Regions from separate parts of the Oceanobacillus sp. FSL W7-1293 genome, predicted to be linked through region 3. Evidence: riboswitches for the same ligand, from Rfam matches in the RefSeq annotation. Region 3 holds a riboswitch; each other region holds the start of a gene.

Evidence for each region. Region 3 has a riboswitch for thiamine pyrophosphate ahead of tenA (thiaminase II). Riboswitches for the same ligand answer to the same signal wherever they lie in the genome.
Region 1: another riboswitch for thiamine pyrophosphate. It lies ahead of thiW (energy coupling factor transporter S component ThiW); the one in region 3 lies ahead of tenA (thiaminase II).
Region 2: another riboswitch for thiamine pyrophosphate. It lies ahead of thiT (energy-coupled thiamine transporter ThiT); the one in region 3 lies ahead of tenA (thiaminase II).

What each region holds. Positions count from the first base shown of each region.
Region 1 covers NZ_CP150212.1:938,471-949,167, reverse strand. Annotated here, with positions in the region: gene MKY65_RS04680 (GNAT family protein) at 1-200, opposite strand, end outside; gene MKY65_RS04675 (beta-glucoside-specific PTS transporter subunit IIABC) at 655-2,517, shown strand; gene MKY65_RS04670 (ABC transporter permease) at 2,680-3,387, opposite strand; gene MKY65_RS04665 (ABC transporter ATP-binding protein) at 3,384-4,232, opposite strand; gene MKY65_RS04660 (LytTR family transcriptional regulator DNA-binding domain-containing protein) at 4,344-5,396, opposite strand; TPP riboswitch at 5,510-5,623, shown strand; gene thiW (energy coupling factor transporter S component ThiW) at 5,758-6,222, shown strand; gene thiD (bifunctional hydroxymethylpyrimidine kinase/phosphomethylpyrimidine kinase) at 6,256-7,077, shown strand; gene thiM (hydroxyethylthiazole kinase) at 7,067-7,852, shown strand; gene thiE (thiamine phosphate synthase) at 7,842-8,462, shown strand; gene MKY65_RS04635 (hypothetical protein) at 8,582-9,514, shown strand; gene MKY65_RS04630 (BCCT family transporter) at 9,593-10,697, opposite strand, start outside.
Region 2 covers NZ_CP150212.1:2,754,043-2,764,739, reverse strand. Annotated here, with positions in the region: gene MKY65_RS13590 (M3 family oligoendopeptidase) at 1-1,507, shown strand, start outside; TPP riboswitch at 1,572-1,676, shown strand; gene thiT (energy-coupled thiamine transporter ThiT) at 1,820-2,386, shown strand; gene MKY65_RS13580 (response regulator transcription factor) at 2,650-3,342, shown strand; gene MKY65_RS13575 (ATP-binding protein) at 3,343-4,707, shown strand; gene polA (DNA polymerase I) at 5,218-7,854, shown strand; gene mutM (DNA-formamidopyrimidine glycosylase) at 7,867-8,712, shown strand; gene coaE (dephospho-CoA kinase) at 8,709-9,311, shown strand; gene MKY65_RS13555 (glyceraldehyde-3-phosphate dehydrogenase) at 9,942-10,697, shown strand, end outside.
Region 3 covers NZ_CP150212.1:2,423,436-2,434,132, forward strand. Annotated here, with positions in the region: gene MKY65_RS11890 (PLP-dependent aminotransferase family protein) at 1-590, opposite strand, end outside; gene MKY65_RS11895 (gluconate 2-dehydrogenase subunit 3 family protein) at 1,823-2,572, shown strand; gene MKY65_RS11900 (GMC family oxidoreductase) at 2,594-4,333, shown strand; gene MKY65_RS11905 (twin-arginine translocase TatA/TatE family subunit) at 4,361-4,564, shown strand; gene MKY65_RS11910 (NAD(P)/FAD-dependent oxidoreductase) at 5,068-6,114, shown strand; gene MKY65_RS11915 (NAD(P)-dependent alcohol dehydrogenase) at 6,435-7,478, shown strand; TPP riboswitch at 7,625-7,727, shown strand; gene tenA (thiaminase II) at 7,819-8,505, shown strand; gene MKY65_RS11925 (hypothetical protein) at 8,804-9,256, shown strand; gene MKY65_RS11930 (LysM peptidoglycan-binding domain-containing protein) at 10,014-10,496, shown strand.

The sequences.
Region 1 (10,697 bases), 1.5 Mb from region 3:
GTACCGATAATCTGCTCATTTATCGTAAATAGATAATTATTTCCTTTTTCTACCTCCCTTCTTATGTCTTCCTCTTTCGGCGTATCTTCATCAGACCACTGTGGTGATCCAGATGCAGCCAGTTTATTTCTGGCACGGTTAATTATTTGCATCATACCTTCAACATCCTCGAGCGTTCCATTTCTCATTTCTATGTTCATGACAGCACCTGCTTTTATTATTTTTACATTTTCTTCGATGGCTTTCTAAGCGTGGAGAAGACAAAATGTATCTTTTATTTTAAATTATACATCTGTTTTATTTATTTCTAACAATAATTACTCCCTTGTAAATATACAATCCCAAAAACGTACTGCTGCGCCCTAAATATACCTGTATAATTTCCCGATTCAGTCAGTTGACTTCTTCTCCCTCCTTTGATATATTATCAATGTTATAAAAATTAAAACCGCATACATGATTTAAAGGAATGTAACCTTTAGAGGGCATAACCTGACAAGATAAAGCACGATTCGTGCACTTTATTTTGTCAGGTTTTTTTATTGGATATAACTTACCTTTCACATAGAAGCAGGAGAAGACGTCCAAACTATATAAGATGTACGCAGCTTTTTATCGAACGTTACATTCTAAAATATACAAGGAGGAATACAAATGAGTTACGAAAAACTGGCAAAAGACATCGTGGAAAACGTTGGCGGCGATAAGAATATTAAAAATGTCGTCCACTGTGCCACACGATTAAGATTTCAACTCAGAGATAACAAGAAAGCAAACAAACAGGTACTTGAGGAAATGGACGGAATACTTAGTGTTGTCCAGAGCGGCGGACAATACCAAGTCGTTATCGGCCCGCATGTATCTGAGGTGTATAAAGAAGTTGCCAAAAATACAAATATTGATAATAAGCAGGATGATAGTAATGATGACGGCGAAAAAGCGAATTGGGTAGCGCAGGTTTTTGATGTGATATCGGGAACGTTTTCTCCTTTATTAGGAGCGCTTGCCGGAGCAGGTATGTTGAAGGCTTTGTTAATCGTATTAACGATGACAGGGGCACTCAGTGAAGAAAGCAGCACCTATTTGATTTTATCAGCTGCCGGAAATGCCATATTTTATTTTCTTCCTATTTTTATAGGTTTTACCCTCTCTAAGCGTTTGGGCGCCAACCCTTATGTAGGCGCATCCATTGCGGCGGCATTATTAGAGCCTAATTTAACTGGTTTAATTGACAGTAATGCATCCTTTTTAGGAATACCAGCCATTGTAGTAGACTATTCTTCTACGGTATTTCCTATCTTTATTGCCATTTTAATTTATGCTTTACTTGATAAAGGCCTAAGGAAGATTATTCATAAAGATTTACAAATGTTCTTAGTTCCTATGCTGTCATTAACCATTGCTGTTCCACTAGCTGTATTGATTTTCGGACCATTTGGAACTTATGTAGGGGACGGTATTGCAGCAGGTATCGAATTCCTTATTGAACGAAGCGGATTATTAACTGGGGCAGTTTTAGGTGGAGCTTGGTCCTTCCTAACGCTATTCGGCTTGCACTGGGGGATTGTGCCAATTTCCATTCAAAATCTGGCAACTGGCGGAGATCCGTTAACACCAATGTTTGGAACGGCGGTTTTTGCACAAATTGGTATCGCTCTTGGAATTTTGATCCGTGCCAAGGATAGAACATTAAAAGGACTTGCCGGTTCAACTATGCTTCCTGGCGCTCTCGGCGGTGTAACAGAGCCAATCCTTTACGGCCTCATTCTGCGCTATCGAAAAACCATTATTTATTTACTCGCTGGCGGTATTATTGGCGGTGCCATCAATGGCATGCTGGGATCTGTAGCAGTTGCATTTGCATTCCCTAGTTTCTTATCGATACCAGCATTTTCGCCTATTGGAGCGTACTTAGTAGGAGCATTAATTGCATTTGCGATTGGACTGGTATTAACATTAGTTTTCGGGTTTGAAGTAAAAGATAAAAAAACATCTGGCAACGAAAAAGAGCAGGATACACCTGCAAAAACAGAGTCAACACAAAATACAGAACAATTAATCGAACAAGAATCTATCGCAAGCCCATTAACAGGTATCGTCAAACCTTTAAGCGATGTAAACGATCCGGCCTTTTCTTCGGAAGCAATGGGCAAGGGAGCTGCAATTGAGCCGACAGTCGGCGAAGTAATATCTCCAGTGAATGGCGAGATTTCCGCTATTTTCCCAACCCATCATGCTGTTGGAATTACATCGGAACATCAGGCCGAGATTTTGATTCATGTTGGTTTAGACACGGTACAGCTAGAAGGAAAACACTTTGAAGCGCTGGTGAAGCAAGGAGATACTGTGAAACAAGGCGACACGCTAATCCGCTTTGATATTGAAAAAATCAAAGAAGCAGGATTTGATGTAACAACCCCTGTTATTGTCACGAACACAGATAAGTTCACAGACCTTATTGTAACGGATGATGTAGAAGTAAAAGCGAATGAAGATTTTATTCGGGCAATTGTATAAGTAAGAAGCTGGTAATCCTCCAAACTCCCGACCTTCCTTTAAGGCCGGGAGTTTGGAGGATTTTCCAATCATAAAAAGAAAAAGCCATTAGTGAAGAACTCCTCTCGCTCTTCAAATGACTTTATTATTTGAAACATATTTACTTCATCTTTCATAACCCGGTTAATCCATCATTCGCTTCTTAAATGTAACGGCAGCCAACACTACCATCGCTATAGCCCATGCACCAATAATGGCAAAGGGCTTCCATAATTCACCAAACCCAGCTCCTGCATCTTCCAACTCTACAATTTCCTGCAGCTGGAGCCCTGGTGTATATTCTAATATTTGCAAGAAAGCATATTGCTCCGCAAACATAATAAACATATTTCCCATCCCAAATATAAACATTACAGGCAGGATATATACCGATGCTTCTAACACGCTTCTCGTGATTAAGCCCATCCAGGTACCTAAAGCAATAAAGAAAATCAGGGACAGAACAATTCCAGCCATTAAACCGATTCTGCCGGTGAAAGAAAAATCCATGATAAACATACTGATCCCCGTTACAATCACGGTAATCAGAATCGTTACTGTGCTTTTACCTGACAAAATTTCAGTCAATGTTGCTGGGGAAAGCATCAGGCCGCGCAACGTATTCTTCTCTTTTTCTTCTGCTATCATCGCACACTGCAGGAAAGTACCAACTAACGCAAGCGACATGCTGATGACAAACAAATGCATCTCTATCGTTACATTATCCATTCGACCATATATGACGGCAAAGATAAGCGGCATCAGCGCAGTGGACGAAACATACATATTTCGATATAAATCTTTTAAATCCTTTTGAAAAATGGCCATAAATCGTTTTACAGAAAATGTCATACCAATTCCCTCCCAGTTACTTCAACGAAGATATCTCCTAATGTTGGTTCCTTTGTATAAATACGTTCCACCATTTCCCGGGAAATATATTGTTGAATTTCCTCAGCACTTGATGGCTTGAGTGGAAGCTCCAATTCTCGTCCGTCTTTCAGTTCGATCCCAATAATCTCTTCCCGATACTGTTTTTTTAGCTGTTTTGGTTCATCTAAAAGCTGGACAACCCCTTTATTTAAAAAGGCTACCTGGCTGCATAGATGATCTGCTTCCTCCATATCATGCGTGGTCAGAAAAATAGTCGTTCCCTGTCGATTCAGTTCTTTTAAACCGTTATGAATATGTTTTGAGTTCGCAGGGTCTAATGCCGATGTCGGCTCATCTAAAAATAATAACTCAGGCTTATGCAAAAGTGTTCTTGCCAATAATACGCGCTGTGTCATTCCTTTAGACAGCTTAGCAACCTGTGTTTTTTTCTCCGAACCTAAATTAACTGCTTCCAGCGCTTCATCGATTCGTTGTAAAGACGTACCATATAAATCTGCATACAGCTTTAAGTTATCATAAATGGTCAGCCGCGCATATAAACCGCTATTATCCGTCACAACTCCAAAGCGTTTTCGATATTCCGGTGTATTTAACTTAGAAACAGGTTCTCCAAAAACCTTCGCTGTCCCTGCTGTCGGTCTCATTTGCCCTGTTAAGATTTTGATAGTTGTTGTTTTCCCAGAACCGCTCGGGCCTAAAAATCCAAATGTCTCTCCTTTTTTCACCTGAAAGGATACATTGTTTAATGCTTGCTTTTTACCAAAAATCTTCTCTAAAGATATCACTTCAATCATATTCTCCATCCCTGAAACCTCCTGTATCAGTTAAGTTGCCTGTGACTACAGAATAGCTTCTTTTCAACAATGGTGCAGTATATTTTCGATGAATGGAGTATATATCACATTGAATTATGCTTATTCTACCCCTAATAATTCTTTCAGCTCGTTCAACTTTGATTTCGATAATGGAACCTCAGAGCTTTTTTTATCTACAAGAGATAAGCTGTAGCTGTTTCTTGTCCAGGTAATCACTTCTCTTATTTTTTGAATATTCACAATATAGGAGCGGTGACAGCGAAAGAATCCTTGATGAGACAACCGCTGTTCCAATTCTTTTAAGGTAAGACCTGTAGGGAACCCCTCTCCTCGGGTATACAGATAGGATTGTCCATCCTGACTTTCGATATAATCAATCTCCTGCGGATCAAATAAAATAATTTTATCCTCTACTTTTGCGGAGATTTTATTTAGCTGGAAAGTTTGCTTTACTTGAATCGCTTCTTCCACTGTTTCTGCTGCATCTGTTTCAGTGGAAGTTAAACGTTCATTCTCCTCTGTTTCCACGTCCATTTGCTGGATTCCTTGCTCATCTAAACGGTAGACCGCATCCGCAATGGTGACAGCACTCTCCGTGCTTGTTGTTAAAATCAGTACCGCTTTGTGCTGTTTCTGCAGAAATTCGACAAATTGATGGAGGACCCGTTTCGTTTCTAAATCGACATTGACCTCAGGCTCTTCGAAAATCACAACCTCTGCTTCCTGCATTAAAATTCTGCCAAACTGGACACGCCGCTTTTCAGAGCGGTTGAGCTGATGCATTTTCAATCTTGCTTTTTCTTCCAGTTGAATTTGCAACAGTACTTCTTTTATAGAAGCCTTGCTTTGATATAAAGAGCCGATAAATTTCAAATATTCCTGTACCTTCAATCGTTCATAAATGCCCTCTTCATACCAGCAAACCCCTAAAGAAGAAACGTATTTCTGTCTATCCTCCTGTAATGTCTGGTGCTGAATTTGAATCGATCCATTCCGCACATTCTCTTTTCCAATAATCATCTGCAGCAACACCGCACGTATATTAACAGTGGATTGAATCGCCTTTATTTCTCCTGGTTTTACTTCTATATCTATTTTCGGAAATAAGGTCTGGTCTCCCTGACGATATTCCATTCCATTTATTCTTAACATGTTTCATTCCTCTTTCTATTGATAACATCCTTTATATGAGCTTGCAGTCTAATGATTATTTCATGACAAACCGTTGAAACTTTGATACAGTAGATTCAAAGATAATAATGAAAAGCAACTACTAGGGGAGCCCAACATCGCGGGCTGAGAGGGAAGCATGCTTACTTTCCGACTCTTACAAACCTGATCTGGCTAATACCAGCGTAGGGAAGTAGTCAATCAACATATGATTACTCTCAGTATACCAAATCAGGCTTCTCAATAAAGCCTGATTTTTTATTTTTACAAAGTAGTTACCTTTTCATTCCCCTTAAATTTGAAGGAGATGATGGGATTGAAAAACCGCACACGCCTGTTAACAATGATGGCTGTACTTGTTGCTATCGGAACGATTGGATCACAATTGCTCTGGTTTCCTGCCGGAGTTGCCAGAGCCTATCCTGTTCAACACGCTATCAATGTTATTGCCGGGATTATGCTCGGGCCGAGTCCGGCAGTCATTGTCGCATTGATGATCAGCCTGCTCCGAAACCTTTTAGGACTAGGAACCTTGGTTGCTTTTCCTGGAGCAATGATTGGAGCTTTTGTTGCTGGGGTATTGTATAAGAAAACACAAAAATATCCAATGGCAGCTCTTGGAGAAATTATTGGCACCGGGATTATCGGCTCTTTCTTTGCAGTTCCGATAGCCAATCTTCTTATGGGAAGCTCTGCGGGAGCATTTGCTTTTATTCCGCCATTTGTTGTAAGCAGTGTCTCTGGTGCATTGATTGGCTGGCTGTTAGTCAGTCGTCTTCCGGCACGGCAGTTTTCTTTAACAAAATAATTTACATTATTCTATCCAAGGAGGATTTTTATTATGAGTCAGGTTCGTTGTGCATTAACCATTGCCGGTACAGACCCTAGCGGTGGTGCCGGTATTCAAGCAGATTTAAAAACGTTTCAAGAGTTAAAAACCTATGGCATGTCCGTTATCACTTCCGTTGTAGCCCAAAATACGACAGGAGTCCGATCCGTGGAGCATATGCCGCTCTCCATGATTGAGGACCAGCTGGATGCAGTGATAGAAGATATGCCCATCCATGCTGTGAAAACAGGAATGATTGCAAGTAAGCAGATGATGGAATTAATCGTAAAAAAACTGGAGAAGGTTGATGCACCTTATGTCATGGACCCAGTGATGGTGGCTACCAGCGGGGATTCATTGATCAATGAAGAGGGGCGAAGCTTTTTACGTCAATACCTTCTTCCATTAACAACGGTTGCAACGCCGAATATTCCGGAGGCAGAATTCCTGACTGGCCTATCTATTACAACGGAAGAAGATATGAAAGGTGCAGCAGAATACCTTGTTCATGAATACGATGTAGATGCAGCCTTAATAAAAGGCGGTCATTTAAAAGGACAGGCAATTGATTTTCTTTATGATGGAAAAAAAATGCATAGCTATGCGGCAGAGCGTATTGATACCAAAAATACGCATGGAACAGGCTGCACCTATGCTGCTGCGATTGCTGCTTATTTAGGGAGAGGCTATCCGCTTCCGGAAGCAGTAAAAAAAGCAAAAGCATTTGTTACTGCTGCCATTTCGAAATCCTTTGAACTTGGAAAAGGAAATGGCCCGACAAATCACTGGGCTATCCGGGAAATCAAAGAAAGGAAGGTTACGCATGAATCCTGATATTATTCAGCAAGCCAGAAATAACACACCGCTTATTCACCATTTAACTAACCAGGTCGTCATGAACTTTAATGCAAATGGACTGCTGGCTTTTGGCGGCAGTCCTGTCATGGCAAAGGAAATAAGGGAAGCTGCAGATATGGCAAAGGTTTCCGATGCACTTGTCTTAAACATCGGCACTATCTTAGAAAGCGAAGCAGATGCAATGATTATAGCAGGCAAAGCCGCTAATGAAAAAGAAATTCCTGTTGTTCTGGACCCCGTTGGCGTGGCTGCGACTTCTTTTCGAAAAGATATGGTCGAAAAGATTCTACAAGAAGTACGTCCGACGGTTATTAAAGGAAATGCAGGTGAGATTGCTTCCTTGGTCGATGCAAACATCCAATCACGCGGAGTAGATTCTGTCGGCGAAGGAAATGTAGATGAAATTGCCGAACAAGCTGGCAGGAAATACGATACTGCAATTGTGATAACCGGAAAAACAGATGTTATCTATGCAGATCAAAAACTAATTTATAATCAAACAGGACATCCGCTTCTTTCCAATATTACTGGCTCTGGCTGTTTATTGGGGTCTATTGCTGCCGCGTGCCTGACAACTTCTTACACTGTCTCAGAGCAGCTCAGTTCCGCACTAAGCTTTTACGGACTGGCGGCTGAACATGCAGCAAAACTGCCGCATGTACATGGCCCGGGAACTTTTTTACCAAGCTTTATTGATACCTTATCTTTTACACCGAAGCAGTTAAATGGAGGATTGGAAGATGATTTTTAATCGAGAGCTATTAAGAAAATATTTTATTATGGGAAGTCAAAACTGTCATAGAGATCCTAACGCTGTTTTAGAAGAAGCGCTTGCTGCCGGTATTACCGCATTTCAATTTCGTGAAAAAGGGACTGGATCATTGAGCGGAGAGGAAAAGCTTCAGCTTGGCAGGGAGCTTAGAGAACGTTGCCGCGCACATGATGTTCCATTCTTTATTAATGACGATATTGAGCTTGCGGATGAATTGGATGTGGATGGGATACATGTCGGACAGGATGATATGCCTGTCAAAGAAGTTCGCACCAGGTTTCCAGATAAAATTATTGGCTTATCCATCTCCACACAGGAGGAACTGGATCGGAGTCCGCTTGAGCTGGTCGATTATATTGGTGTCGGCCCTATTTTTACAACGTCTACAAAAGAGGATTCAAAACAAACGGTCGGATTAGAATGGATTCATACCATCCGCGCTCAATTTCCAGATATACCAATCGTGGCAATCGGCGGCATTCAGACAGAAAATGCCCATTCTGCCATAGAAGCAGGTGCTGACGGTGTTTCCTTTATTACTGCTGTTACAGAAGCTGATCATATCAAGAAAGCTGTAGATAAGTTATAACGAACTTCTGCCATCTGCACCATCTAGTGATGGCGCCCATTCTGCCCATAATGAAGCGCAAATAGCGCAGATACCTCATATGCTATTAGGGAACATCAGCCTAATAGAGGAGGAAAATTATGAATCATTTTCAACCACAGCATCCAAACGGGCAGGAAAACAGACAAAATAATCTGCCTGGACAGATGTTAAATAATTATTTTCAGCCGGCACCACAGCATGATTACTCCAATGAAGCTTTTACCGGCAGACCGGACGGAGAATCTGGCGGACAGGGCGGCTATCAGACAGAACCGTATTCTGCTAATTCTATGCCGCCTCAATACGATCAGCAGCATCCTGCCAATCCTATGCCGTCTCATTATGAACAGCAGCATCCTGCCAATCCTATGCCGTCTCATTATGAACAGCAACATCCTGCCAATCCTATGCCGTCTCATTATGAACAGCAGCATCCTGCTAATCCTATGGCGTCTCCATATGAACAGGAGCACCCTGCTAACCATATGGTGCCTCCATATGAACAGGGGCGTCATTCATCACCGGAGCGAATCGGCGGCTTTTTTCCTGGTGGACCAAATGGAAATGGGAATGGAATAAATTTCACCGAGGGAATGATGGAACAAATGATAGATATGTTTCCTGAACCTCCAAATAACGATGGAAATGGAAGCGGGAATGGAGGGGCCTTTCCTAATTGGCCGCCAGCTCCATCCTTCCCAAATTTCCCTGAAAACGGAGGAAATGAAGGAACTCAAGGGCAGCAGCCTGCACCAGCAGGAATGGGCGGGATGAATAGCCAGCCTCCGATGGGACCGCCGCCTAATTTTGTGCCGCAAAAACAACAGGTGCAGACATTCGCTGTCGACCCGGGAGGCATCAGACACTGCATGTTCCGCTTCACCTATATTTGGCCAAATCACGGCAGAGGATTTTGGGCTTTCCCGACATTCTTAGGAAGAAACTCGATTGCCGGATTCCGCTGGAATGGGTTCCGCTGGGTTTACTTTGGAATGGACTTAAATAGCATTGAATCCTTCCAATGTATGTAAGGATGATAACATCCGTATATAATGAAAAAAATGGACAGCAGAAGAGCATTGCCTTCGCTGTCCATTTTTTTCATTTCTTTATTTATATTTTTTATCTTCTTTTTTACGCATTTCACGCTGCCAGATCAGCCCTTGCTCCAGCGCCATTTTCTTTGCAATTTTCGGCGCGTTCCAAAGAGGCGGCAGTATCAGTAACGATACCGGCACAGCAGATATAACAATCGAGTTTTGAATCGATGTAATACTGTCTTCCCCAATGGAAAGAATAGCCGTCGTAAATGCTCCGAAAAGAACAGCCCAGACTACGCGCAGCCAGCGTGTTGGATTATCATGCCCTGATAACGTTGCAGCAACGGTATAAGACATAGTATCTGCCGTTGTAGCAACGAAGATAATCGATACCAGCAAGAATGCTACACCCATAACTGTTCCAAAAGGCAATTGATCTGTAATCGCCATAACCGCTGCCGGCATTCCGCCATCTGTTAATGCTGTAGAAATAGATCCTTCATTCTGTGTTTCAAAGAAGATACCTGTTCCTCCAACGATAGCAAACCAGAAGTTTGTCACAAGTGGTGCTACCACAGACACTGCAATGACAAGCTCACGAATCGTCCTTCCTCTGGATATACGGCTGATAAAGACAATAAGCATTGGTGCATAGCCGATAAACCAAGCCCAGAAGAAAATCGTCCATCCTGATAACCATTCACCGTCTCCACGGTAAAACATCATTTCAAACATATTTTGAACATGGACACCAGTCCCGCCGACAAAACCATCAATAATAAACGCGGTAGGTCCAATGATAAGAACAATAATACCAAGAAGAATAGTAAATTGAACATTCCAGTTACTTAAATGATAAATTCCTCTATCTACTCCGGTTGCAGCTGAAATCGCTGCTACCGCAACTAGAACAATCACTACGATAATACTGATTGTCAATGTGTTCGGTACATTAAACAAATGATTCAATCCGTAAGAAATTTGTAAGCCTAAAAATCCTAACGGGCCCAATGTTCCTGCCGCCGTTGCAATAATAGAAAAGGCATCGGCCAATGTTCCAATGGCACTTTTTTCAAATATCTTATCTCCAAAAATAGGATAAAGCAGTCCTCGCGGTTTTAAAGGATACCCTTTTTGATAATGGACATACATCATAACAACAACTGCCAGTGTT
Region 2 (10,697 bases), 330 kb from region 3:
GCAGATAGCGGCTGCACACAGTGCGCTAACAAAAATAGTAGACCAGAAGCTGGGAGCAGTGACCGAAGCGAATTGGAACCTGTTGCTGGAAAGGGAAATGATAAAACCGCTTCAATTTATTTTAACAGAAAGAAGAGAGCGGGCACGTGAACAATTATCTAAAAATGAAGAAATTTTAATCGGTGATTTAGCAATAGACGGGTACCATGCATGGAACCAAATGTATGAAACAATAGTCGGCAATATGAAAATTGATATAGAAGAGGACGGAAAAGTTCAACAATACTCTGTTGGACAAGCTGCTAATAAGCTGTCGACACCTGACCGTGAGCAGAGAGAATATGTTTTCCGGCGAATAAGTAATGCCTGGAAAGCGAATGAGGACTTATTTGGGCAGACATTAAATCACATGGCTGGATTTCGCCTGCAAACCTATAAACATTATGGATGGGACCATGTCTTAAAAGAGCCGTTAGCAAAAAATCGAATGAAGGAAGAAACATTAAATACAATGTGGGGAGCGATTGAAAAGCATAAATCCCTGTTTGCAGACTACTTACATCAAAAGGCTTCTCTGTTAAATTTGGATAAATTAAGCATTTTCGATGTAAATGCTCCGATTCAATCAAAAATGGAAAAGAAAAGCTATGATGAAGGAGCTGCTTTTATTGTAGAGCAATTCCGCAGCTTCAGTCCCAAAATGGCGGATTTCGCACAAATGGCGTTTGAAAAACGCTGGATTGAAGCGGAGGACCGTGCAGGAAAACGTCCGGGAGGATTCTGTACAAGCTTTCCGCTCAGTGAACAAACTCGTATTTTTATGACGTACTCCGGAACGCCTTCTAATATAGCTACCCTGGCTCATGAGTTGGGACATGGTTATCACCAGTATGTGATGAACGATATGAACGGTTTGAATCAAGGCTATGCAATGAATGTTGCGGAAACTGCTTCGACCTTTGCAGAAATGATCGTAGCAGATGCATCGGTGAAAATGGCGGCGACAGATGAAGAAAAATTAACGCTGTTAGAGGATAAAGTATCGCGAAGTGTGGCTTTCTTCATGAACATCCATGCACGCTTTTTATTCGAGAAACAATTCTATGAAGAACGCAAACAAGGTATGGTCAGTACGGAACGGTTAAATGAACTTATGGTGGAAGCACAGAAAGAAGCTTACTGCGGAAGCCTGTCTGAATATGATCCGCATTTCTGGGCTTCCAAACTGCATTTTCATATTACTGGTGTGCCATTTTATAACTTCCCGTATACATTTGGTTATTTATTCAGCCAGGGAATTTATGCTTATGCAAAGGATTATAAAGGAGATTTTGAGGCAAAATATACTGCTTTATTAAGGGATACCGGCAGAATGACCGTAGAAGAGCTTGCTGAAAAGCATTTGCAAGTAGATTTGACCAAGCCTGAGTTTTGGGAAAATGCCATCGAAATCTGTAAACAGGATGTGCGGGAATTTTTAGAGTTAGCGAAGAGAGTTGAAAAGTAAAAGAGGCTATTGCGGTTTTTTAGAAAGTGATTTATACTAAGCCTATACAAAAAAGTGAATAAAAAAAGCCTGCAAGGGGAGCCTTTGGCTGAGAGTGGACATTTTCTGTGTTCTGACCCTTTGAACCTGTCAGTTAGCGCTGGCGTAGGGATTGTGGACTTTTTGATGGATATAAAAGCAATGTGTGAGTGGAGTTTAAGGTATTCTTTTAAAATGTATTTTTTTAAAGAATACCGCCATCAAGAAGACTCCCTTGGCATTGCTTTTTTGTGGTCTAAAAAAGATTGTTCGATGTAAAAGGGGGAGAGACGATTGAAGAATAAAACACTATTTTTAGTAGAAGTAGCTATTTTTACGGCACTTGCATTACTGCTGGATATTTTACCGTTAGGATTTAAGCTTTGGCCGCAAGGAGGCTCCGTTTCTTTTGCAATGATTCCTGTCTTCATTGTAGCCTTTCGCTGGGGTCTGAAAGGCGGTTTGTTATCTGGTTTTCTTTGGGGAGTATTACAGGTGGCAACTGGTACAGCTTATATCCTGCATCCCGTGCAGGGAATCATTGAGTATGGATTAGCTTTTACAGTAGTAGGGCTTGCCGGGGTGTTTTCGAAGCAGGTTATCGAAAGCATGAAAAACAAGCAGGTAAAGAGATCCTTTGTCTATATTTTAATTGGCGTATTTCTGGGATCGGCTGCTCGTTTTATATGTCATTATATTGCCGGAATGGTTTTCTTTGGTTCAGCCGTCGAAGGACAGCCGGCGTGGCTTTATTCATTAATATATAATTCATCTTATATGGTTCCATCCTTTATTTTAAGTCTTGTTATTGTGTTCCTCCTGTTTTATAAACAGCCGAGAACATTAGTTGGAAAAGTATAACAAAAGAAAACTCCCTCACACAAAAACCTGTAGCACATCTTGCTTCAGGTTTTTCTTAAACCATTATTTTTATTTGGATAGTTTTGTTAAGTTTTATTAACATTTACTTATGGAATAGGCGTTGAACGTGAATAATGGTAGAATAAAGAAAATAAAATATATAAAGATACATTCTTACATCTTCATCTAACAAAAAAAGGGAGCTTTAAAAGAAGGAATTTTTGTCTAAGAGAACGTATATATGAATAAGGGGGATTTTCTAAGTGGGAAAACAGATTCTAATTGTGGATGACGAGCAATCAATTGTTACTTTATTAAAATATAATATGGAGAATGCCGGATTTACGACAGAGGTAGCATACGATGGAGAAGAAGCTTATCAAAAAGCAACTGCAGACAGCTATGAATTAATTATCTTAGATTTAATGCTTCCAAAACTGGATGGAATAGAAGTATGCCGGAAATTAAGAAAGAATGATATTGATACGCCTATATTGATGCTTACTGCAAAAGATGAAGAAATAGATAAAATTCTCGGTCTGGAGCTTGGTGCAGATGACTATCTGACAAAGCCGTTCAGTCCGAAAGAAGTAGTTGCCCGCGTGAAAGCTATTATCAGAAGAGCGCAGCGGCCGCTGGAGAATCATTATCAAGCACTCCGGATAAAGGATTTAACGATTTATCCGGAACGCTATGAAGCAGAAATGAAAGAAGAATTAATTACTTTTACACGAAAAGAGTTTGAACTGCTGTATTATTTGGCTAAACATAAGGGAAAGGTTATCTCCAGAGATCAATTACTCAGCAGTGTGTGGGATTATGATTTTGTTGGAGATACGCGAATTGTAGATGTTCATGTGAGTCATCTGCGGGATAAAATTGAACCAAATTCCAAAAAGCCTGTTTATATAAAAACAGTCCGCGGATTAGGTTATAAATTGGAGGAGCCGGTTTAAATGCAAATATTATTTTCGAAACCCTTGTTTCCGAATATACTTGGTATCACGATTGTCCTGGTTTTATCAGGCTGGTTAATGGTACAAGCTCAAGGAAACTGGATATTTATCGCAGCAATTATTTTAGTGGAATTTTTAGTGATTTCCATCATATTTATGCAATTCTACAATAAATACACAAGACCGCTTAACAAAGCTTCAAAAACAGTAAATGAAATGATTAAAGGAAATTATTCTGCCCGTTTTAATAACAGCAATAGTGAAGAAATGGAGCAGTTAAGCAAAAATATCAATAAATTAGCGCGAAATATGAATGAAATTACGATTCAGGAACAAATGCATGCAGAGCAATTAACTTCTATTATTGATAATATGAAAAACGGGCTTGCACTGATTGATGAAAAAGGATACGTTCATCTGGTGAATCGAGGATTCACGGAAATGTTCCAAGGAAAAGAGAAACAATATCGCGGTCATTTATATTATGAAGTATTTGAAAACGAGGCAATGCACGACGTTATCCAAAAAACATTTCTGTATGAACAGCCTGTCAAAGAACAATTTAAAAATAAGCGCGGTCTGACTAAAAACTATATGGAAGTGATTGCAGCTCCTATTTTTAATGAGCATAATATGATTAAGGGTGCTGTCCTCGTTATATATGATATTACGGAATTAAAGCGTTTAGAAAAAATGCGCAAAGATTTTGTTGCCAATGTTTCTCACGAGCTGCGTACACCAATAACTTCTATCCGGGGGTTTGCAGAAACGCTAAAGGAGAAACAGCATGATGAAAAAGCAGCAGAAGAATTTATTGAGATTATTTATAAGGAGAGTCACCGCTTACAATTACTGATAGAGGATTTATTAGAACTTTCCCGTTTAGAAAGGGAAGGCTTTCAATTAGAAAAAGAAGATTTTAATGTTAAACAGATGATAGATGCAGTCCTGCCAACTTTAGAAAAAAAGGCAGAGAAAAAAGAACTGCATTTTAAAGCAACTGTTTCTTCTGATATTAGTGTAAATGCGGATGCTGAAAAATTGAAGCAGGTGATTATCAACCTGGTAGATAATGCAATCAACTATACGCCGGCAGGAGGAACCGTCAATCTAAATGTATCTGAAGAAAAGGGTCAGGTTCATTTTTCGATTACAGATACAGGAATTGGGATCGAACAAAAAGCCATCTCAAGAATATTTGAGCGTTTTTACAGAGTCGATAAGGACAGGAGCCGGAATACAGGAGGCACTGGTCTGGGGCTTGCTATTGTGAAGCATATTATAGAGGTCCACCAAGGAGAAATTGTTGTAGAAAGTGAAGTGAACGAAGGAACTGCTGTTCATGTATATATTCCGAAAGAGTAAGTCATCACTAGCGCCATAGTGATGGCTTTTTTTCTGAAGGGCTTCAACAGGACTGGGGCTGCGATTACCAATGTTGTCAGGTTAATGAATTTTATTAATTTTGATACAGCTAGTAGTAAAACCTATCTAGCGGAGGAAAAACACGTAGACTCCTATGGGAAAGCGCAGGGTGAAGACCCCGCAGAAAAAAAGCGAACTTCTTTTTTTTGAGGAGGCTGAGCGCAAGCCCATGGAAAGCGTAGTGTTTTTCCGCAGCGGTAGCACTAACCTGACAACATTGCTGCGATTACTCGTCCCATCGAAAAGCTTTTGCGATTACTCGCTCTACCGAAGACCATTGCGCTTTTAGTTCTGAAAGATATCGATGTAATAAAGATACGAGTTTAATTGGTTATGCGACGTGTAAAGATTGGAAAAACTATGTAATAAGAACGTGTGTATTATGCAGTTTTCTCCAAACATGATAAAATAAAGTTACTTAAACAGTTGATAGATAAAGGAGACGGAATTATGACCAAAAAGCTAATTCTAATGGATGGCAACAGTATTATTTACCGTGCTTTTTTTGCTCTGCCATTATTGAATAACGAAAAAGGCGTCTATACGAATGCCGTTTACGGATTTACTACGATGCTGCTCCGTATTTTAGAGGAAGAGAAGCCAACGCATATGCTCGTGGCCTTCGATGCCGGGAAAACAACATTCCGCCATCAAACCTATAAAGAGTATAAAGGAGGGCGTCAAAAAACACCTTCAGAGCTTTCTGAACAATTTCCAGTCTTAAAAGAGCTGCTGGATGCTTTTGACATCAAGCATTACCAGTTAGATCAGTATGAAGCAGATGATATCATTGGCACATTATCAAAACAGGCAGATGATAATGACTGGGAAGTAACCGTTATTTCTGGCGACAAAGATTTATTGCAGCTTGTATCGGATCACGTGACGGTCAGCGTAACCAAAAAAGGAATCAGTGAAATTGAAAAATATACACCGTCTTATCTTCTTGAGAAAATGCAGGTAACGCCTGAACAGATTACTGATTTAAAAGGACTGATGGGAGACAGCTCAGACAATATCCCGGGAGTGCCGGGTGTCGGCGAAAAAACAGCTACGAAGCTGTTAACGCAATTTCATACGTTAGAGAAGGTTTACGAGAATCTGGACGAGGTAAGCGGGAAAAAGCTTAAAGAAAATTTAACAAACCACCAAGATGATGCGGTAATGAGTAAAGATTTAGCAACAATTAATCGGGACTCGCCAATTGAGGTCAGTCTGGATGATGTCATTTATGAAGGCTATTCTGCCGCTTCCGTCCGTCAAATGTTTATGGATTTAGGCTTCCAATCTCTGTTGACGCGTCTAACCGGATCTGAGGAAACGGAAGAAGAGACAATAGAGCATAAAGAGATAAATTATGACATCGTGGAAGAAATAACGGAAGACCTTTTTTCTGAGGAAGATGTATTCGTAGTAGAGATGTTAGGTGAAAATTATCATACTGCACAGATAGAAGGCGTGGGCATTGTCAATGCAAATAAAAAAAGCTTTATCCCTACTTCGATTGCGATGGAATCTCCTATTTTCAAAAAATGGGCACAGGACCATCAAAAAAAGAAAATCGTATTTGATGCCAAGCGGACAAAAGTTGCTTTATTACGGAATGATATACAAATAGAAGGAATTGTGTTTGATGCGTTGCTTGCTTCTTATTTAATCAATCCTGCTGAAAACAGCCATGACATACCTGCTATTGCAAGCAGAAAAGGAAAATATGACGTATCCTTTGATGAAGAGGTTTATGGAAAAGGTGCGAAACAAAAGGTTCCGGAAGAAGCGATTCTCAGTGAACATGTGATTCGAAAGACAAATGCACTGCTTGAATTATATCCGGCGATGGAGAAGGAATTAGAGGACAATGAACAGGCGAAGTTATTAAAAGAACTGGAAATGCCACTTGCTTTGATTCTTGCTGAGATGGAGCATCAGGGTGTTTTAGTAGATGTGGACCGGCTGAAAGAAATGGGAGACGATTTAAAAGAAAGGCTTAGCAATTTAGAAAAAGAAGTATATGAATTGGCTGGCAAGGAATTTAATCTGAACTCACCGAAGCAGCTCGGGCCGGTGTTATTTGAAGATTTAGGGCTTCCTGTAATCAAGAAGACAAAGACTGGTTACTCTACGGCAGCAGATGTTTTGGAACAGCTGGCAGATCAGCACGAAATAATTCCTAAATTACTTTTGTACCGTCAGTTAGGGAAGCTGCAATCAACCTATATTGAAGGCTTGCAAAAGGTGGTCCGTAAAGATACGCATAAGATTCATACACGCTTTAATCAGGCTTTAACACAGACAGGCAGATTGAGCTCAGTTGATCCCAATTTGCAAAATATCCCTATTCGTCTGGAGGAAGGCAGAAAGATACGGCAGGCGTTCGTTCCATCTCGAGAAGGCTGGAAAATGTTTGCGGCCGATTATTCGCAAATCGAATTACGGGTACTTGCCCATATTGCAGGGGATGAGAAATTGATTGCTGCCTTTAAAAATGATTTGGATATTCATACACAGACAGCAATGGATGTATTTCATGTCGAGAGAGACGAAGTCACCTCGGGTATGCGCCGGCAGGCAAAGGCTGTTAACTTTGGGATTGTATATGGAATCAGTGATTATGGACTATCCCAGAACTTAGGGATTACGCGGAAAGAAGCGAAACAATTCATCGAACGGTATTTTAAGAGCTATCCAAGTGTTAAAGAATATATGGATGACATTGTTGTTGAAGCAAAGCAAAAAGGCTATGTATCCACACTGATGAACCGTCGCCGTTACTTGCCTGATATTACAAGCAGGAACTTTAATGTACGCAGTTTTGCGGAAAGAACAGCGATGAATACACCTATTCAGGGAAGTGCAGCGGATGTGATCAAAAAAGCAATGATTGATTTAGACCATCGAATGAAACAAGAAAAACTGCAGGCCAAGCTTTTATTACAGGTCCATGATGAATTGATTTTAGAAGCACCGGAAGACGAGATTGAAATCTTAAAGGAAATCGTTCCGGAAATGATGGAGAAGACGGTAGAGATTTCTGTTCCGCTGAAGGTCGATTATTCTTATGGAGAAAGCTGGTTTGACGCGAAGTAAGGGGAAGGGAAAATGCCGGAATTACCAGAAGTAGAAACCATTAAAGAGACGTTAAAATTGCTTGTTCAAGGAAAGACGATTGAAAAAGTAGATGTTCTTTGGGCAAATATAATAAAACAGCCGGATGATGCGGAGATATTCAAGCATCTTCTGGAAGGACAAACCTTTCAACAAATAAAAAGAAAAGGGAAGTTTCTGCTTTTTTATTTAGATGAATATGTGCTTGTATCCCATTTAAGAATGGAAGGAAAATATCGGCTGCATCAGCCGGGAGAGAAGATAGAAAAGCATACGCATGTTATCTTCCATTTAAAGAATGGGGAGACATTGCGTTATAACGATGTTCGTAAGTTTGGAACCATGCATTTATTGGCCAAAGGGAGTGAGTTCACGCAGGCCCCTTTGGCTGCACTTGGTCCTGAGCCGTTTGAAGAAGCATTTACGGCGGATTATTTTTATGAAAAGCTGAAAAAATCATCCCGATATATTAAAACGGCGCTTTTGGATCAAAATCTGGTGACGGGACTTGGAAATATTTATGTTGACGAGACGTTATTCCGTTCCGGGATCCATCCGTTAACAAAATGCAGTGAACTGACAAAAAAAGAAGTGTCTGCTATTCGTTCTGCAGCCATTGAAACACTTCAAGAAGCTGTGAAAGCTGGCGGGACAACCATCCGAAGCTACGTAGACAGCCAAGGGAATATGGGAATGTTTCAACAGGTTTTATATGTTTACGGTCAAGATAAGAAGCCATGTAAAACCTGCGGAGAAGAAATTATAAAAATGAAGGTTGGCGGACGGGGGACGCATCTATGTCTTCATTGCCAGCCGCAAAAAAAGGTGAATGTTTTATGAGTTTAGTGATTGGATTGACCGGAGGAATTGCCAGCGGGAAAAGCACGGTAGCGAAAATGTTTACAGCATTAGGTATCCCCGTAATTGATGCAGATGTGATAGCGAGAGAGGTTGTTGAACCAGGGGAAGCATCTTATAAACAGGTTATCGAGGTGTTTGGCAAAGACATATTAAGTCCAGACGGGTCGATTGACCGGCCGAAGCTGGGATCTATTATTTTTTCAGATAAGGAAAAAAGACAACAATTAAACCACATTGTTCACCCGGCAGTCCGCGAACGGATGCTGACGAAAAAAGAAGCGTATTTAGAACAGGGAGAAAAATGCATTGTGCTGGATATTCCTCTGCTGTTTGAAGGCAAGCTGTCTTCTTTAGCAGATAAAACATTGGTTGTGTTTGTAAATGAATCAACACAGTTAAAACGTTTAATGGAAAGAAATCAGCTTCATGAACAGGAAGCAATGAATCGGATTAAATCACAGATGCCATTAGCGGAGAAGGCAAAGCTAGCTGATGAAGTAATTGATAATAATCATTCCGTGGAAGAAAGCCAAAGGCAGTTATACGATTTGTTGAAAAAATGGGAAGTAATGGAATAGGTGAGTAAAAAGACACTATCTGAACTATAATTTACACCGTTCAGATAGTGTCTTTTGTATGGCAGAAAAAAATGTTTATAAAAATGCTGAGTATAGCTGCTCCGACGGGTTTCATGGGTGAGTAATCTTAGGCCCCAGAAATACACATCGCTTTTCATGGGCCCCTAGTTCATCTCCTTTAAAGAAGACTTGCTGACTGGCAAGCTGACAGGTGCAAACAGAGCTAAATTTGGGACTGCGATTACTCGCCCTATCAAACCCGTCGCTAGAAACAGCTTCTTTTCTTTGAAAGAAAGTAAATGAAACATATTTTTTTCAAAGATGGGAGCGGAGGAAAGACGACTCCTGCGGGAAAAGCAAGAATACCAGTATTTTAAAGACCAAGTGATTTTCTTGTGGCTGAAAAAGAAAAGCTGAAAATGGTTTCTGGAAAAAAGTCAGTAAAATCTTTGCGAAGGCCAAAATATGTACGTCACCTGTTTAAATGGACATCCAGTTGTTCCTTATAGAGGGTATTCAAAAAATGTGTGAAACATTTTAATATTTAATGACACACTTTCGCTTATATGTGTTATACTAATTACAACAAAATATAAAAAGTATAACATTTTCGGGAGGAAGATAGTGCTTATGGAAAAAACGCGTATTGCAATTACAGGTTTTGGTCGAATTGGTAGAATGGTCTTTCGTCAAGCAATGGAAGAGGAACATTTAGAAGTTGTTGCCATTAATGCGAGCTATCCTTCAGAAACGCTTGCTCACTTAATTAAATATGATAGTGTTCACGGTCCCTTTAACGGAGAAGTGCAAGCGCTGCCGAACAAATTGATTGTTAATCGGAAGGAAGTTCTTTTGGTGAATTTCAGAGAACCGGAAAAATTACCATGGGAAGACCTTGGGATTGACGTTGTTATCGAAGCAACTGGCAAATTTAACACAAAAGAAGCAGCAGGACGGCATTTACAGGCTGGAGCAAAAAAAGTAGTCATCACCGCTCCTGGAAAAGAAGTTGATAAAACAATCGTCATCGGTGTAAATGAAAGTGATTACAACCCAGAATTAGATGATGTTATCTCAAATGCCTCTTGTACAACCAATTGTTTAGCTCCTGTGGTCAAAGTAATCGATGACCACTTTACAATAAAGAATGGATTAATGACAACCGTTCATGCATATACAAATGATCAAAAAAATATCGATAATCCGCATAAAGATTTACGCCGGGCAAGAAGCTGTACGCAGTCTATTATTCCGACCACGACCGGGGCTGCTAAAGCGCTTGCGGAAGTGTTGCCTCAGACGAAGGGTAAATTACATGGAATGGCCTTGCGTGTACCGACACCTAATGTATCATTGGTAGATTTAGTAATTGATATTGAAGAAGAT
Region 3 (10,697 bases):
TCAGCGCCAATACGGTCGCCGGATTTATAGAGACTGGCTAATATAGCCGTAATGGCATTTTGTCCTCCATTTGCAAATAAGATATGGTCAACAGTCGTTTCATAGCCGCCTCTTTTGATAAATTTTACGGCAGCGTCTTTTTGCCAAAGACTGTCTCCGGCACGGCCATAACCAAACCATTTTTCATAGTCTGTTTCCCGTGCCATGCTTTTTAATTGGAGCTGAAGTAGTTTATAAGAATCATTATCAGGCAATGTAGCGCCCATTTCGATTAAATGCTTTGGCTTTGTATCCTCTAGTAAATAGGCATTGGATAGCGCATCGTAAGCTACAAAAGTTCCGCTGCCGACAGATGAACTTAACAAGCCTTTTAACCCGCACATTTTAAAAGCTTTTGAAATGGTACTTAAATTTAAATCTAAATAATCAGCCAACTCTCGCTGAGGGGGAAGCTTTGTTCCTGGCAATAAATTTCCATTTAGTATATCGTCCTCCAATTGCTGGGCGAGAGTTTGATAAACTGGCTTTTTGTTTTTATTGAGCAACGGTTTCCAAGACATCGGATAGTTTTCAAAAGAATTAATAGACATGTTCTTCCCCCTCTTATACAATTTTACGCTGTTTATTTCGACAGTTTCTTACAATTTCAATGATTTCTTAAAATACTGAATAACATCCTTGCTTTATATTGTATAAGCATATTCTTCCCATCTGCAATTCTTTTTTTGAATTTACTAAACCTCATGATGAGTTAATGCCTTAGGAAGCAATTGCAATTGCAATTGCAGAGCAAATTGCCGATCCTGACAAACTAAAAACCAAACCTTCCAATAAAATAAGGTTTGGTTTTTAGTTTGTTTGTCATTATCGAGCAAACGGCTGCTCCGCTGTGTCTTTTTATAGCAGGGGGTAAGCAGCTCCGGGTTCAACGCATAATCTACATACTCTTTTGTGATTTCAGCAAGTTGTTCCTCCTTGATGACCGACACCATTCAGCGCAAATGGCGGTAAATAATGTGCACCGACAAAGTTAACAGCTGCTTCCAATGGAGGGACGCTGTATCAATAGAAAGGAAATTGAAAAATAATACGATCATGATTTTCTACCAGCTTTTGTTCCTCTTGAACATCGATTTATTCCTTGGAATAAGCTCTATAAACATCGTGGACAGTAACGTTAGGCTGCTTCTCTATTTCTTCAATTAAATACCGCTTTCCACGAGATTTAGCCAAATTGGGGTGAAAAACGAATACTAATGTTTTCATTTTATACGAACACCTTCTATAAATCGCTTTATCAGCGCTTCATCGCAGCTGAAGTATTTTCCGGAAAATAAATCTATATTGCGTAGTTCAAACGATAAGTCTGTATTCATTTGGTTACTAAAATCATCGTAAATCCAAAGTTTCTTTTTTGAGAAGCAGGCACTTTAATTAAACATTGTTCCTTTTAAGAAACCAAATGGAGTAAAAGAAGTTATCTATATATTTAATTGAATTGACTGTTTAGAGATGACCTGATTGCCATAGAATATTAGAAATAACAACAAACCAATCTTCGTATTTTTTGACTTACAAGGTATATGACCATCAGAGAAAACATATAGATGTAATAACGAACTAAAAACTAGTGAAAGTATCAAAACGTATAGAGAGAACATAGAAAAATAAACTTGAAATAAAGAAAGGGTACGCAAAGCAGGAAGTTTTAGAACGTATCCAAAGCAGAATCATTCCTTTCCCATCTTGATAACTCACTCAAAATGAGTTTTTTTACATTCTAGTTGTAACATTTTAATTGTTTTAGAAAGGCGGGAGTAAAATGGCTGAAGAGTCAAAAGGTTCTAAGATGTCACGCAGAAAATTTGTAAAGAATTCCGGGTATGTAGCAGGAGGTCTTATCGGCGGCGGTTTGATAGGATCTGTGTTTGGAGCAAGCTTTGGTGGGAGTGGAACGAAACAGCCAGCTGCACCTACTGTAAAAGAAGAGGAGAATTTCAACCAGGCATTAATGTATTTCACAAGACATGCTGATTTTAATACGCTTGGTGCAGCGACGGAGCGTATATTTCCAGAAGATGATAATGGACCTGGCGCGTTAGCTCTTGGAGTTCCCTATTTTATTGATCATCAGTTAGCAGGAGCATATGGAAATAATGATAAAGAATATATGCAAGGTCCCTTTCGTAAGGGAACCCCTTTTCAAGGCTATCAGTCTGCATTAAAACGTCATGAAATCTTTATGCAGGGAATTCGTGCATTAGAGCAGGAAAGCCAAAATGATTATAAGGAGTCTTTTATAGATTTGGAAGGAGAACAGCAGGATAAAATATTGCAAAAATTTGAAAATGACGAAGTAAAATTAAAAGGGGTTGCGTCCTCTGAGTTTTTCAAAATGCTGCGTGCATCAACACTCGCAGGTGCTTATGCTGATCCTTTATATGGCGGGAATGATAAAATGCGCGGTTGGAAAATGAAGGAATATCCAGGCAGTCAAATGAGTTATACCGATAAAATTGAGGATGAAAGCTTTATAGAGATGGAACCAAAAGCATTAAACGATCATTTGTAATACGATGAGGAGGCTGTTGATATGGCAAAGAAATTGGACAAGGTAGATGTTGTCACTGTTGGGGTTGGCTGGACAGGCGGTATTATTGCCGCAGAGTTGACAAAGGAAGGATATAAAGTCGTTGGTCTGGAACGAGGCGGTGACAGAGGAACAGAAGATTTTCATATGGTTCATGATGAATACCGTTACGCTGTCCGTTATGGGCTGATGCAGGATACCTCGAAAGAAACCATCACATTTCGGAATAAACGGGATGAACATGCACTGCCCATGAGACAATTAGGTTCATTTCTTCTAGGAGAAGGTGTCGGCGGTGCTGGTGATCATTGGAATGGACATACGTGGCGTTTTTTGCCATATGACTTGGAAATCAAATCGGAAACAGATAAAAAATATGGAAAGGACAAGCTGAGCGACGATTATACATTACAGGACTGGGGCATCACTTATGATGAGCTAGAGCCTTATTTTTATAAATTTGAACAAACTACTGGCATCAGCGGAGAAGAGAATCCAATGGGAGCTCCTCGGAAGAACGATTATCCGACAGGCCCAATGAAAAGCACTCCCATCTTGGATCGCTTTAAAAAAGCTGCTAAGAATTTAAATCTTCATCCTATCCAGATGGCGTCCGCAAATTTATCGGAGGCATATGAAAATCCGGATGGGGAAACAATCAATGCTTGTCAGTATTGCGGTTTCTGTGAGAGATTTGGTTGTGAGTACGGAGCAAAGTCAAGCCCGAATATCACCGTTCTCCCTACTGCAAAAAAAACAGGAAACTTTGAATTGCGGCCTGACTCCAACGTGGTCGAGGTACTTCATAATGATGGGAAGGCAACCGGTGTCCGTTATGTCGATGTGCAAACGGGAGAGGAGTTTGAACAACCTGCAGATGTGGTCATTTTGACAAGCTATGTATTAAACAATACGCGTTTACTGCTTCAATCAGAAATTGGCAAGCCTTATAATCCGGAAACTGGAAAAGGCGTCATCGGGAAGAATTATTGCTATCAAATCGGGGGTGGCGCAACGGGCTTCTTTGAAAACGAGAAGTTTAACACTTTTATGGGAGCAGGCTCGCTTGGGGCTACCGTAGATGATTACAATGGAGATAATTTCGATCATAAAGCTTTAGATTTCATTCATGGCGGTTCCTTATCAATTACACAAACAGGACGCCGGCCAATTGAAAGCAATCCAGTTCCTAAGGGCACGCCATCATGGGGTAAGGATTTTAAAGAGCAGTCACTGCATTATTTTAATCGATCTCTTTCTGTTGGTGCACAAGGAGCTTCCATGCCGCATCGCAACAATTATTTAAGCTTGGATGAAAACTATAAAGATGCATATGGTAATCCTTTATTGAAGTTAACGTACGATTTTACAGAGCAGGACCGGAACTTACATCGCTATCTTTCGGAAAAAGCCGGAGAGATTCTAAAAGAAATGGGTGCCGATCACGTGGACGTCAGAGAAATCAGCGAACATTATGATATCGTCCCATACCAGACAACCCATAATACGGGCGGTGTCATTATGGGTGCTGACCCAGAAACCTCTGCAGTAAATAACTATTCACAAATGTGGGAGGTCGATAATCTATTTGTTGTCGGTGCTTCTGCTTTCGCCCATAATGGCGGCTACAACCCGACTGGCACGGTAGGGGCACTGGCATATCGGGCTGCGGAAGGGATTATTAAATTTCTCGATGAGGGAGGCCAATTGGTCCAAGTGAGTAAAAACAGCCAGCATGTTTAATGATAGAATAAAAGAGGAGGGAACAGGATGGGGCTTTCCAATATCGGTATCCCAGGCTTGATTCTGATTATTATTCTGGCTTTGATCATTTTTGGTCCCCAAAAACTGCCTGAAATTGGTTCTGCCTTAGGGAAAACACTGACTTCATTTAAAAAATCAGCAGAAGGCATCATAAGTGATGAAGAAGCGAGTGAAACAAAGGAAATACCGAAAGTCAACAGAGAAGGTTGAAATCTTATGTTAATATTCTGCAATGCAATAAGCGTATCCGATGAATATGAGTTTGAGGTTTATTAGTATAGCTGTTTTCATAGAAAGAAATTTGAAGTCTTGTACTAAAAAAGAGAGCTGCACCGGCAGAATCCTTTAGGTACAAGACTTTTTTGCTGTGTATGAGATGACTTTTACCGGTTTTTTAAGTAGCTTAATCAGGAACGAAAAGATAGAAATAAAAAAAGACACATTGACATTTATAATGATAATGATTATCATTATCATTAAATAGTAGGATTTCTTTATCTAGCGGTTTTGATGGGACGAGTAAACGCAGTCCCAGGTCCAACTAAGGCGTTCGCGAATTGAAGTAATTGAAGACATTTTTCATCTCCCAATTTGCGCATCATTCTAGATATTATCCAATATTTTAGCGTGTGTTTTTTATCGATCTGGTGTGAATCCTCACGAATATTAAAAAAAGAATACAGAAAATTTAACTTATGGAAGGTTGTTAGACGATGACAGAATGCAAAGATGTAACCATTATAGGCGGTGGCCCGGCTGGATTGTATGCGGCCTTTTATTGCGGGATGCGCGATCTATCTGCCCGCATTATCGAATTTAAACCAAACCTCGGAGGGAAGGTTCATATCTATCCTGAAAAAATGATTTGGGATATAGGAGGACTAACACCGATTACCGGCGCTCAATTGATAGAGCAAATGGAAGCGCAGGCACGTACATTTAACCCGGAAGTTATTTTAAATGAAAAAGTGGAAAAACTTGAAAAGAATATGGAAGATTGTTTTGTGGTGACAACCCATACAGGACATAAATACGTTAGCCGAACGGTTATTTTGGCAACTGGCGGAGGTATTCTGGAACCAATTAAATTGGATATAGAGGGAGCGGACCGTTTCGAGGTAAGCAATCTTCATTACACAGTACAGAGCCTTGACAGGTTTAAAGATAAGAAAGTGATTGTTTCCGGCGGAGGAGATACGGCCATTGACTGGGCTACCGAATTAGAGCCCATTGCGGAACAGGTATCATTGGTTTATCGAGGGGAGGAATTCAAAGCGATGGAAGCGCATATCGCTCATCTGGAAGCCTCCTCTGTCCATATCTATAAAAATACAAAAATAGAAAAATTGCTTGCAGACGAAGAAGGTCATCATGTCAAAGAAATCTTGACGAAAAACCAAAAAACCGGGGAAAAAGTTCGTTTTGAAGTGGACGATTTAATCATTAATCATGGATTTGACAGAGAGCTGAAATTTATTAAAGAAAGTCCGTTGAAAGTAGAACTTGAACAGGACTTTTTCGTAAAAGGATCCGGAAAAGCTGAAACGAACATAGCTGGTTTATATGCTGCCGGTGATATTCTTTCATTCGATGGAAAGGTGCACTTAATTGCCGGCGCGTACAATGATGCAGCGAATACAGTGAATCAAGCAAAGCTGTATATGAAGCCGGATGCCTATAATGAGATTTATGTCTCTTCTCACAACTCAAAATTTGATGAGAAAAACAGAAAGCTGCTTTCTCACTTGTATACTAAATAATAAGCAAGAAAAATTGAATTTAAATGATACCTGCTATCTTCTTATTAACACTATCTCGAACAAAGATAGTGTTTTAATTTTGGAGGAAATGGAATGCCTTACATTGAGAAGCTGTTCTAAGAGAATAGGGTAAGAGCTTATTAGCACATTGTATTCCATAAAAAGAGAAAGACCGCACGTTTATTTATCGTATATCAACACGCATGTTACAATGAAGAATATATTCTTAAAAAATTATAGCTCTCTATTTTTCCAAAATAGTATAGGATGACGTATTTATACGCTTGGCAAAACAATACATATCAAAGAGGTGTAGTGGAATGAAAAAGATGAAGGCAGCAGTTCTGAATAAGCCATTGGATATTGAGGTTAAGGAAATTAATATACCAGAACCAAAGGAAAATGAAGTATTAATCAAAGTTCAGTGTATTGGCATATGCGGCTCTGATGTACACTACTACGAACATGGCAAAATCGGACGTTATGTCGTAGAAGAACCACTCATTTTAGGGCATGAATTAGCAGGTGATATTGTTAAAGCTGGCAGTCAGGTCGAGAATCTGGCAGCAGGCGATCGTGTAGCTGTCGAACCGGGTGTTGTATGCGGAACTTGTGAATATTGTAAATCAGGCCGATATAATCTCTGCCCTGAGGTACAATTTATGGCAACCCCGCCAGTTGACGGAGCATGGTCTGAATATATCACGATTCGCAGTGATTTTGCCTTTAAGATACCGGATCAAATGAGCTATGAAGAAGGGGCTTTAATTGAACCGCTTTCTGTAGGCATTCATGCGATGCAGCGCGGAAAAGTTCATCCCAATGATAAAATGTTGATTACCGGTTTAGGACCTATTGGACTGTTAGCGATCAAGGCTGCGAAAATATTCGGAGTGAACGAAATCTATTGCTCTGACGTGGTACCATATCGCAGAGAATTAGCGAAGAAATTTGGCGCGACAAAGGTATTTGATCCAACACAAGATAATATTCATGAGGAGATAGAAAAGGCAACAGCTGGCAGCGGTTTGGATATCGCTGTTGAAACTTCTGGTAATAACCGGGCAGTACAGGATGCACTGACAATTACGAAACGGGGAGGAAGGGTTGTATTAGTCGGATTACCTGCGTCCTCAGAAATACCTGTAGATATTACCCATATCGTCGATTCAGAATACGACATTCACGGTGTTTTTCGCTATGCAAACAGTTATCCGACAGCAATTCAGGCAATTGGCAGTCAGGACCTTGGTCTCGAAGATGTAATTACCCATAAATATCGTTTGGATGATATCAAAGAAGCTGTAGAAACCGCTGTAAATCAGAAGGATACTAGCATTAAGATAATGATTTATCCATGTTAACGAGTGAAACACACTAGTTTTTTTAGCTTTTTGGAAACCTATTTTTTAATAGATTTGATTATTTCTTTGCTGATTTTTTTATAAACTAAAAAGACTTGACTTAAAAATTTGTTCTGCTACCATAATAGACAATCGAATACATTTAAATTTTCTGCTAGGGGCGCCGTGACGGCTGAGATAAATGTATATTTAGCACCCTTAGAACCTGATCTGGTTAAGGCCAGCGGAGGGAAGTAGAATAAGCAGACAAACCATGCGTTGTTTTTACGTGTGTATGTTTTTGTATGCAGATACTTCCTTCTACGAGTCTTTAGAAAAAAGATTAGAGGAGGTTTTTTTTATGAAATTTACGGATGAATTACGTGCTGCAACAAAAGAAAGCTGGGAGCAGAGTTTAAATCACCCATTTGTGCAAGGAATTGTGAAGGGAGATTTACCGCTGGAAACATTTAAGTATTATATATTACAAGATATTTACTATTTAAAACATTACGGAAAGATCCACGCGATTGCAGCATCCCAGGCTGAGGATTTTAAACTGACTGCTCTTTTAGCTGATAAAGCACGCTTTACAGCAGAAGCCGAACTGACCGTGCATAAGGAACACGCTGAGATTTTAAATATTACTCAAGCAGATATAGATAATTTCAAACCAGCGCCAACTGCCTATGCCTATACTTCGCATTTATATCGAGCAACCATGTCTGGAAATCTAGCACATACTGTCGCTGCCATACTGCCATGCTACTGGTTATATGCGGATATCGGAAAAGTAAATGAACATGCAGCACCGGAGCCGGAAATTTATCGTAACTGGATTAAAATGTATGCAAGTGACTGGTTTCAAGATTCAACAAGCGAAATGATTAATTTACTAAACACTTTAGTTGAAGATATGAATGACCAGGAAAAAGAAAAGGTAAAAGAACAATTTATTATTGCAAAAGAATATGAACTTCATTTTTGGGAAATGTCCTACACTTTTGAAGGCTGGCTTTCGGAAAGTAAAAAAGTGAGCAGCCGATAAGAAGGAACAGAACGGCTTCAAATTTTTTAATGAGTCCAGTTTATTCGTTCAAGGTTAAAGAGCTCTCATTTATTGAGGGTTCTTTTTTTGCTGGAAGGGAAAGGTTATTTATTATACCAACTGCGCAATTTTGTTGAAAACACAATGTAATCAAAATTTCTTATGTTACAATGTGCGTAATGGCAAGCTGCAAACATGTCGAAGTAGAAAATTTAGTTTAAAAAGCATTTATTCCAAAGAAATGAATACTTGTAGATAGTGAATTTAAACTTGCGTCTAATCCAGAGGAGGGATAATCGTGAAAAATAATCAATTAACAAAGGAAGCTACCCTCCAAATAGTATCTGCTATAAATATACGCCTGAAAGGACGAACCAATCCTTTAGTGGTGTCGCTGGACGGAGGGAGTGGCGCAGGAAAATCTACGTTACCGCTTATAGCAGGGGAGAGCGTTCAATATCATCTTTTCTCTTTTTCTACGGGAACCGGTCTGACACCATCTTCCGTAACGGACGCGCCTTCAAAGGTCATTATTCTTGATGAAATTTATAGCTCGCTGTCAGAACTCTCTGATGTTGTTGATTTTAAGGTTCTAGTGGATGTGTTACCAGCGGTTTGCCGTTATAGGAGTAATGTAAGAGAGGGGTATGCGGATGAGGCCTGGCATAAGCAGTGGGACTCTGCAGAGGATTATTATTTCTCCGTTCTATGTCCGCCATCATCATTTGATTTAATCGTAATTAACCAGTAGGATATTGTTTTATAATGAATGAATCTGTTTCTTCAAATAAATAATATTGCAATTATGTATTGACAATTCAAGTGATAATGATTATCATTATCGATAAGGAATAAGGTTTCTCTATCAAAATTGTTCTGTGAATGTATCAGATGACTCATTGTGTTACCCCCTCAAACCAACATATAGAGACTTGATAGAGATTCCTTCTCTTTTGTAAATGAAAGGTTAATTACTACACTCATACATAGAATATAACTGATTGATAAGAAAAAACGGTACAAAATTATTGGATGCCATATCATTTCCTTATCTTGAAATTAAAACAAGAAGTTAAAACTGAGGGTCAGACTTATCAAACTGATTACAATACGATCATGAATCACGCTTAAAAGCATTTGATAATGATAATTTCCTGCGATAAATAATTCGAGTATTTGTGAATTATTTATCGCTTTCTTTTTAACTCCGTTTACTTTATTGAACTATTTACCTTTGCATTACAAACAGAAAAGGTACTATTGTGGTATGAAAAAGTAATTAACTGATTAAACGTTTACGCAAATGATTTAGCTGCATTCTCATCCCTGGGAAAATAATCAATGGAATAAAATATATTTCAATTTTTTCATTTTTATTACAATTAGATTAAATAGATAGAATTTAAGTTTATAAGCTAAGAAGAGGGGAAGATAGTTACTATCATATTGGAGAGGAAGGTGTTATTATCAAGTATATTTTTTCAATTTTTCTTGCTTTGGTTGGATTCGTGTTCTTTGCAGGGACCGCATCTGCGGAGCAGTATCATGAAGTACAACCAGGAGACAATGTGTATCGAATCGCACAAAACTATCAGGTAGACGTTAATGCTGTCATTGCGGCAAATCCATCTATATCGGACTCCGCTTATATTGAAGCCGGTCAAACAATAACAATACCAGATGAAAATGGAGCTTCTTTTACGGTTACCGCTTATACAGCTGGTCCTGAATCTACTGGTAAAGAACCTGGTGATCCTGCCTATGGTATCACAGCATCTGGTGAAGAAGTAGAAGAAGGAAGGACAATTGCATGTCCGCAGTCTCTTCCTTTTGGCACGAAAATACATATCCCAGAGTTGGATGAAACTTACGTGTGCGAAGACCGGGGGAGTGCTATTACAAATGGCCACCTGGATATTTATAAGGAAGATTTAGACGATGCACTGAAATTTGGAGTACAAGAACTTCCAGCTAAAGTGTGGACCTATTAAGCTTAGGAACTAGATGACAGATTTACTTTATGTTAAAAACCTTATCGCGATTTAACGCAAAGAAAGCAACCGCCTATGAATCTCATTTAGGCTGGTTGCTTTTTCGTATATAAGAATATGTTATAAGTTATTATATTAAGCTATGAAAACACGTATTAACATTCGTATAACTAGTCATTAAATAAGCAAAAATACCAAAAT